DNA from 2 places in the Oceanobacter sp. 3_MG-2023 genome. Region 1 is predicted to be linked to the other one. Evidence: predicted binding sites of a transcription regulator. Region 1 holds the regulator's gene; the other holds the start of a gene.
The links. Region 1 encodes PhoB, which activates phosphate uptake and scavenging genes when phosphate is short. Its sites were predicted from a motif close to TGTCATANNNNTGTCANA; they were not measured.
Positions count from the first base shown of each region.

Region 1 (4,425 bases):
GCCAGATTGTGCGATTTGTAAACTTCATCGGTAATGACCGACAGGTCTGGCTGGCGTCGGTTGAGGGTGTTGATCACACAACTCAGGCGTTCTGGCGTCATGTTCGGTTACGTCTCTCTGGCTCAAAACGGAGCGGCATTGTATAAAACCTTCCGGTTTTATGCACGGAACAGGTATGAAAGACAATTTATTGATAGGAGCCGGCTATTTGTGGCGTGGCTTTACACTACTGAATGAACCGGGAATACGCCGTTATGTCTGGTTGCCCATTCTGATTAATCTGCTGGTGTTGTCGTTTGGAACCTATTGGCTGATTGATGCAGTCAGCCAGTGGGATGGCTTTGATTCCAGCTGGATCAGTTGGCTGGCCTGGCTGGTGGTGCCTCTGTTGCTGTTACTGTCGACCTTGATCTCGGGGTATTTTTTCAGTGCGGTGTTGTTGCTGTTGGCGAGTCCGTTTTATGGCTTGCTGGCGGGCAAGATCGAGCAGCGTCTGGGGCATGAGGTCGAGGACGAATCCATTGCCGCGTTGATCCCGCGTACGGTGATACGGGAGCTGGTCAAGATGGGTTATTACCTACCGCGTTATCTGTTGCTGCTGTTGTTGTCGTTTGTGCCGGGCGTCAACTTGCTGATGCCCTTCGTCTGGTTCTGGTTTGGCAGCTGGGTGATGGCGTTGCAATACAGTGATTATACTCTGGATAACCAGCAGCAGAATTTCCGCGCCAGCCGAGAGCAGGTGGCTACCCAGCGCTGGACGGCCTGGGGATTTGGTGGGGCGGTGTCGGTGCTGATGGCGGTACCATTACTGAACTGTCTGGTGCCCCCGGCGGCGGTGATCGGGGCTACGCTGTGGCAATTGCAACGGCAGGCCGATCAGTCACGGGCCGGTTGATCTATTGGTTGGCCTCATCACGGTTGTCAGATAAGCAGGCTGCGGGGAAAACACAGGTGAATGTGCTGCCCTTGCCTTCGATGCTGCTGATTTTCAGCTCGCCGTCATGGTGCAGCAAGACGTGTTTGACAATAGCCAGCCCCAGTCCGGTACCGCCAGTGGCGATGCTGCGGCTGGGGTCGGCGCGATAGAAGCGCTCGGTCAGGCGGGGGATGTGATGCTGGGCAATACCGATGCCGTTATCCGAGACGCTGAAATGCCCTTTGCCGCCTTCGGTATACCAGCGCAGTGTGACGTCACCCCCTTCCGGGGTGTATTTGACGGCGTTGAATACCAGGTTGGAAAATGCACTGCGCAGCTCATTATAAAAGCCCATCATTTTTTGATCCTGATCGATGGTCAGGGTAATGGTGTGCTTGCTGCTGCTGAGTGATGCGGCATCGCGACGGATGGCTTCCAGCAGCGGCTGCAGCTCGATAGGCTGAGGCTGTTCCGTCTTGCCGGTTTCCAGCCGTGACAGCATCAGCAAATCCTTGAGCAGGTTTTCCATACGATGACTTTGTTCGCTCATTTGCTGCAGCATGCGGCCCCAGCGTGGTGGCAGCATCTCGGAAGCGGCTTGCATGGTTTCGACGTAACCGGCAATCACGGTCAGCGGTGTACGTAATTCATGGCTGACGTTGGCAACAAAATCCTTGCGCATTTCTTCCAGTTGTTTCAAACGGGTGATGTCATGAATCAGGATCAGGCGATCCTTGCGGCCAAACAGGGTGATATTGAACTGCAGGTAAATGCGCGGATTGATGGGCGATCTAATCGTGAGCGGTTCCTGATAATCGGCCTTGTCGAAGTAGGCCTTGAATTCTGGCGTGCGGATCAGGTTGGTGATGGGTTGGCCAATGTCTACCGGGTTGCGTAACCCCAGGTAGTTTTGTGCGGCCTGGTTCCAGAATTCCAGCGCGCCGCTGGCATCCACCATCAAGACAGAATCTTGCAGGGCCGCGGTTGAGTCCTGGATACGATTGATAATGGCCTGCAGGCGCTGCTGGTGTTTGATATTGCTTTGCTGCAAGCGCTGGTTCTCGGTAAAAATCGCTCCCCAGATGCCCAGTGTTCGTGGTAATACGGTGGTTTGTCCCTGATCCAGCCAGCGGTGCAGGCGGTACAGTTGCAGCCATTGCCAGGTGATATAGGCCCCCATCATCAAACACAATGCTTCCAGCGGCCGGTCAAAAAAGACGTAACCACAACCAACGGCCAGAATCAGCAAGTAGACAAGGCGGCGCAATTCTCTGCGCCAGACGGGGGACATCAAAATTCAGGAGGCTTTGGTCGAAAAGCGGTAGCCGGTGCCACGCACGGTTTGGATCAGTTGTTCGTGAGACTCACCGAGTGCTTTGCGCAGACGACGAATATGCACGTCAACGGTGCGCTCTTCAACGTACACATTACCACCCCAGACTTGATCGAGCAGCTGGGCTCGGGAGTAGGCCCGTTCCTGGTGGGTCATGAAAAACTGCAACAAACGATACTCCGTAGGGCCGATGTCAATCGGGTCGCCATGAGCGGTAACGCGATGGCAGACCGGGTCCAGCATCAGGCCGCTGACTTCAATGGGCTCTTCGATGCCTTGTGGGGTGGAACGGCGCAAGACGGCTTTCAGTCGTGCGACCAGTTCTCGAGGGGAAAACGGTTTGGTGATGTAGTCATCTGCCCCCGCTTCCAGCCCTTGTACTTTGTTATCTTCTTCGCCCTTGGCCGTCAGCATGATGATTGGCAACTCAGCGGTGCGGTCTTCACGCTTGAGGCGCCGGGCAAATTCGACGCCACTGGTGCCTGGCAGCATCCAGTCGAGTAAAATCATATCAGGCTTTCGATCGATAATCTGCGCATGTGCTTCCTGTACATTGGCAGCCTCAAGGCATTCATACCCGGCCATTTCCAGGGCCACGGCGATCATTTCCCGGATAGGGGCTTCATCGTCCACAATAAGAACGGTCTTGCCAGCTTTGGTCATAAGGCTCGTCACGCAAATGTCACAATAGGAATAATGCGGAGGTATTACACTGACCTAGTGTTACAAGCATGTGACACTGTTGGCATTGGCGTCAAGCCTGACACCAATTACGCGCTGGACAGGGCGTAGTGTGACAGGAGTCCGGCCCAGATCAGCGTGCCATACCAATGGGCTGCCAGAAACACTTTCATGCAGGCTTCCCGGCGGCGACTGCGGATAGACCATAATTGCCAGACCAGATACCCTCCGGCGACGCACCAGGCCAGATAAAACGGCCAGCTTGCTTCCAGCTGATTGCCCGTCAGTAACAGACAAAAATGCGCCATTCCGTAGAGAATGGCGATCATGGTGACATCCAGGTCACCAAACAGGATCGCCGTGCTTTTGACACCAATCAGCAGATCATCGTCGCGGTCGACCATGGCGTAAATTGTGTCGTAACCGACCGTCCAGCAAACATTGGCAATAAACAATAACCAGCAGACAGCGGTCAGCTCATTGGCCTGTGCGGCAAAGGCCATTGGAATCGCCCAGGAAAATGCAGCGCCGAGAAACACCTGTGGCAAATGGGTATGGCGTTTCATAAAGGGATAAAGTGCTGCCAGAGCGACCCCGCCGAGGGATAACCAGATGGTCAGGGCATTGGTCAACAGCACCAGCGCCAGACTGATCAGGCACAGCACAATAAAGCCGGATAATGCTTCGCGGTCAGAGATACGTCCTTGAGTCAGGGGACGGTCCTGGGTGCGTTTGACATGGCGGTCGATATGACGGTCGGCGTAGTCGTTAATAACACAACCGGCCGACCGCATAAGAAATACGCCCAGAGTAAAGATCACCAGATTGGCAATGGAGGGAATGCCCTCGGCGGCAATCCACAGCGCCCACAAGGTCGGCCAGAGCAGCAGATAAGAGCCAATCGGCCGGTTCAGGCGTGTCAGCTGCACCCACTGATACCAGTTGGGCCAGAGTTTGTTGAGTGAGGCGGACAGAGGTGATTGCATAATCAACGCCTTGTGTCGTCTGACAAAGGAAAGGAGGCGGATACCAGCAAGGACGAGAAGGCTTCCGTTACCAGCAGTGGTGCACCATGAATTGTAAATACCGAACGCCTGGCCCAGCCAAACGGGTTGGGCTGGTTGACTGTTGACGCCCTTGTGCGGCTGAATTTCAGCGGTTGGCGGCGCAAACTGGGCTGGCGGAACAGATAGCTGCCAAGCGAGCGGTTACCAAGATGGCGAATCTGTTGTCCTACCCGTGCAAGGCTGGTCAATGGAATGGCAGTGCGGGCTCGCACCAGTTCCGTTTGTCCCAGGCACAAGGAAACCTCGCGTACCCAAACGGGTTGGCGTCCGTGCAGCTTCAGGTCTGCCTGTTCGGTTGGTAAAGCCGGGCCGCAATATTGTCGGATAACCTTGACCGAAAATGTGCTTGGGTCCAGTGCCTGCAAACGCTTGGTCAGTGACCCGGCGTCATTGAGCCAGTGACGCCACTCGCGGGGAATGCTCGCCAG
Region 1 is NZ_JAUYVX010000016.1:16,215-20,639, reverse strand. It holds gene trmH (tRNA (guanosine(18)-2'-O)-methyltransferase TrmH) at 1-101, opposite strand, end outside; gene cysZ (sulfate transporter CysZ) at 176-895, shown strand; gene phoR (phosphate regulon sensor histidine kinase PhoR) at 897-2,207, opposite strand; gene phoB (phosphate regulon transcriptional regulator PhoB) at 2,214-2,912, opposite strand; gene ubiA (4-hydroxybenzoate octaprenyltransferase) at 3,020-3,916, opposite strand; gene Q8W32_RS14270 (chorismate lyase) at 3,919-4,425, opposite strand, start outside.

Region 2 (4,425 bases), on a different contig from region 1:
GGGGCCTGGGTGGTTAGGTGCAGTGCCCGGCTGGCGAGGTGAAACAGGCTGTTTTGTTCCAGCAGGCCGCGGAACCATTGTGACCCCGGGCCTTTGGCGTGAATCGCGACATCGTCGCTGCCATGGGTTTCGCTTTCCCGGTGGCCCAGTGCAGCCTGATGGAAGTCCGGGTGACTGGTGTCTTCATCCTCATGCCAGTGGACTCGGCCATTCTGGCGGCCGGATTCTGCAGCGCTGACCGGATCAATATCATTGGCACCCAGGCCATTGGCGTAGCCCAGCGTGGTGTAAGGGGCACCATCGCTGGCATGGGTAAGCTGGTCGTTGTGTTGCACCAGACCAAGAATATCGTTGCCACGTTGCGGGTAACCGGAGAAGGACAGCGTATGGCTGTGATCTGCGGTCACCATGATCAGGGTGTCGTTGTCATTGGTCATGCGGTCGGCAAAGGCGACAGCATCGGCCATGGCGACGGTATCAGTGAGGGCGCGATAGGCATTGCCGGCATGATGGGCATGGTCGATACGGGCACCTTCAATAATCAGGACATAGCCCCGGTCGCTGTTTTGGGTTTGCTGATGCAGGATCTGCAAGGCGGCAAAGGTCATTTCGGTGAGAGAGGGTTCGGCGCTGGTGCGGTCATGGGCGTAGGCCATATGGCTGTCGGCGAACAGGCCAAGCACCGGGGTACGAGCCTGCATGCCCATAAGGTCATTTCGGCTCAGTAGAAGTTGGCCGTCGGGATAGCGTGTGCTGAATTGCTGGGTCAGGTCGGTATCGAGACGTACGCCTTCCCGGGCTGTTGTCATAAAGTTCTTGCGGCCGCCGCCCATCGCAAGATCAAGCCCGTTGGCAAAGCCGCGGTGGATCAATTGGGCGGCAATGTCTTCGCAGCCTTGCTGGCGCGCTTCTTCAGACAGATCGCTGTCGGCTTCCCAGTCCCGTTCGGGGGTGTGGGCGTAGGTTGCTGCCGGGGTCGCGTGAGTCAGGCGGGCGGTGGTGACCACACCGGTGGCCAATCCTTGCTGGCTGGCGTATTCCAGTAATGTTGTCAGCTGGTGGGCCTGGCTGCCCTGGCAGACAGCGCGATCCTGTTCGGGGCCAATACTGAGCACCCCGGCGCGGGTTTTGACGCCGGTCATGATGGCGCTCATGGTGCCGGCGGAATCCGGGGTTTGCTGGTTGGTGTTGTAGGTCTTGACCAATCCGGAATAGGGGAAGCGCTCGAATGACAGGAAGTTTTCTTCACCACTGAAACCTTGTTGCTGGCCCTGAAAGATGCGTGCAGCGGTCAGCGTGGTGACACTCATGCCGTCGCCAAGAAACAGGATCAGGTTACGTGCACGGGTGCCGGGTGTCTCGTTGGCAAGGCGGTATTCCAGCCAGGCCTGACCCTGTTGGTAGTTGGGCTGATAGGCTGATGGGGAGGCTGCCAGCAGCGGCGGCGACGTCAATAAAGCTGCGGTAGCGAGCGTTGTGATGGCCAGCAGGCCGGAGCAGGCAAGGCGTTGCATGGGAACTTCCTGTCAGATAAAGGTTCTTGTGAACGTTGGTTTGTATTGGTCAGTGTAAATCGGGGTGCGAACTGCGCCTATAGTCTTTACTGCCTGATTGCGGCCAGCGGGGGTCTGACTGGCTCAATTATCCTGACTCAGTGACCCTGTATATCGCAGCTCTTTATGACGGCAATATGTCGTTCTCGTCTGGACTGCAAATTCTGGTGGCCGTGTTACAATGCCCGGCTCAACTCTCCTACTGTTAGTCAAGAGTCATGCGCTATCTACTAAGCCTGTTTTTATACTTGAGTGCGGCCTGTGCTTCGGCTGCCATTATTGTTCCCAAAGCTCCTGATCTGGATGCGCGGGCCTTTATTCTGATTGATGCTGAGAGTGGCAATGTCCTGGTCGAGCACAATGCCGACGAGACCTTGCCGCCTGCCAGTCTGACCAAGATGCTGACCAGCTATATTGCTGTGCACGAACTGGTGACGGGTAATGTTACGGATGACACCATGGTGCCAATCAGTGTTAACGCCTGGAAAAAGGGCGGTTCCAAAATGTTTGTGCGCGAAGGTACGGAGGTCTCACTGATCGACTTGCTGCGCGGCATTATTGTGCAATCCGGCAACGACGCTTCGGTGGCGGTGGCAGAATACTTTGCCGGTTCTGAGGATGCATTTGCCGACTGGATGAACCAGTACGCCATCAAGCTGGGAATGACCAACAGTCATTTCATGAACGCAACGGGCTGGCCTGCGGAAGAGCATCATTCAACCGCACGGGATATCGCCACATTGGCGTGGCATATCATCAAGGATCACCCGGCCTATTACGGTCTGTATTCTGAAAAATACTTTGAATACAACGATATTCGTCAACCTAACCGCAATAAGCTGTTGTGGCGTGATGACTCTGTCGATGGCCTGAAAACCGGCCATACCGAAGCTGCCGGATTCTGTCTGGCTGCATCCGCGGTGCGGGATGATATGCGCCTGATCGCCGTGGTGATGGGTACCCGCAGTGACGATGCCCGTGCCAGGGAAACCCAGAAGCTGCTGGCCTATGGCTTCCGTTATTTTCAGACCCACAAACTGTACAGCGCCAACGATGTGCTGGAACAGCGCAAAGTCTGGCTCGGCCAGCAAGATCAGATCGACCTGGGGGTGAAGGATGACCTTTATCTGACCGTACCCCGTGGTACTGAAGGCGATCTGGATGTTGAGCTGAACACCGATGAATACATCAAGGCGCCTATTGCCGCAGGTGATGTGGTGGGCACTCTGGTGGTCCGCAAAGACGGTGAAGTTATCGAGGAGCGTCCATTGATTGCCATCAGTGCGGTAGAAGAATCCGGTCTGGTTGGTCAGCTGATGGGTGAAATCGAGATGTTCTTTACACGACTGTTGAGGTAATCGACATGGCTTTGATCAAGGCGGACGGCCAGCCTGCAACCACCCAGGAAGCGCCGAAAATCGAATTTCCCTGCGCCAATTACCCCGTCAAGGTTGTTGGCAAGGGCACGGATAATTATCGCCAGGTCGTGCTGGATATTTTCCATCTCCACGCTCCGGGGTTCGATCTTGAGAAAATCCAGGTGCGTGACAGCAGCAAGGGTAATTTCCAGTCGCTGACAATTTATATTACTGCGACGGGTATCGAGCAGCTGGAAGCGCTACATAAAGAGCTGAGTGCTCACGAACTGGTGCATATGGTGATCTGATGCCAGAGGTGGTGGTTCGTCAGCTGGGGCTGGTTGATTATCAGCCCTGCTATGAGGAAATGGTGTCTTTTACGGCCCGGCGTCAACCCGAGACCACGGATGAAATCTGGTTTTTACAGCATCCTGGCGTCTTTACCCAGGGTCAGGCTGGCAAGGCCGAGCATGTGCTGGTGCCTGGGGATATTCCCGTGGTACAGACAGATCGCGGCGGTCAGGTGACCTATCATGGCCCAGGCCAGCTGGTGGTTTATCTGTTACTGGATATCAAGCGTCTTGGCCTTGGTCCGCGGGCCTTGGTGACCGCCATGGAAGAATCGATCGCTGCGACGCTGGCCCAATGGGGTATTGATGCGGCTGCCAAAGCTGATGCGCCAGGGGTTTATGTCGACGGTCGCAAGATTGCCTCGCTGGGACTGCGCATTCGTAATGGCCGTACCTTTCATGGTCTGGCGCTGAATGTGGATATGGATATGACGCCTTTCTTGCGTATCAACCCCTGTGGTTACGCCGGGCTGGAAATGACACAGGTGGTTCGGGAAGCACCAAACGCCGGATTAAACATCGATCAGGTGGCTGGGCAGCTGGAACAACAGCTGATCCGTCACCTGGGTTTCACAACGATCACGCGCCCGGCATAATCTGCCGCGCCAGATCCAAATTATACATCCTGGTTGCGGTGATCCCGCTGACCGGGCAGGCTGGGGTAAACAGATGACTGAACGAGTAAAAGCGGTACAAGGGCAAAAATTACGTGGTGCTGACAAGGTTGCCCGTATCCCGATTAAAGTGATTCCTACCGAAGAAATGCCACGCAAACCCGATTGGATTCGGGTGCGTATTCCGGCTACCCCGGCAATCAGTGATATCAAGGCCAAGCTGCGCAAACACAAATTGCACACCGTATGCGAAGAAGCCAGCTGCCCGAACCTGGGTGAGTGTTTTGGTGGCGGTACGGCAACGTTTATGATTATGGGTGATATCTGTACCCGTCGTTGCCCGTTTTGTGATGTTGGCCATGGTCGCCCGAATCCGCTGGATGTTGATGAGCCGAAAAACCTGGCACTGGCAATTGCGGATATGGGGCTGAAATACGTTGTAGTGACCTCGGTCGACCGTGACGATTTGCGCGATGGCGGTGCCCAGCATTTTGCTGATTGTATCTCCCTGACCCGTGAACACAGCCCGAGTATCAAGATTGAAGTACTG
Region 2 is NZ_JAUYVX010000013.1:106,006-110,430, forward strand. It holds gene Q8W32_RS12800 (alkaline phosphatase) at 1-1,514, opposite strand, end outside; gene Q8W32_RS12805 (D-alanyl-D-alanine carboxypeptidase family protein) at 1,772-2,911, shown strand; gene Q8W32_RS12810 (YbeD family protein) at 2,917-3,219, shown strand; gene lipB (lipoyl(octanoyl) transferase LipB) at 3,219-3,857, shown strand; gene lipA (lipoyl synthase) at 3,931-4,425, shown strand, end outside.
Region 2: a site for PhoB is predicted at 1,679-1,696, ahead of Q8W32_RS12800 (alkaline phosphatase). Genes of this name have one in related genera too.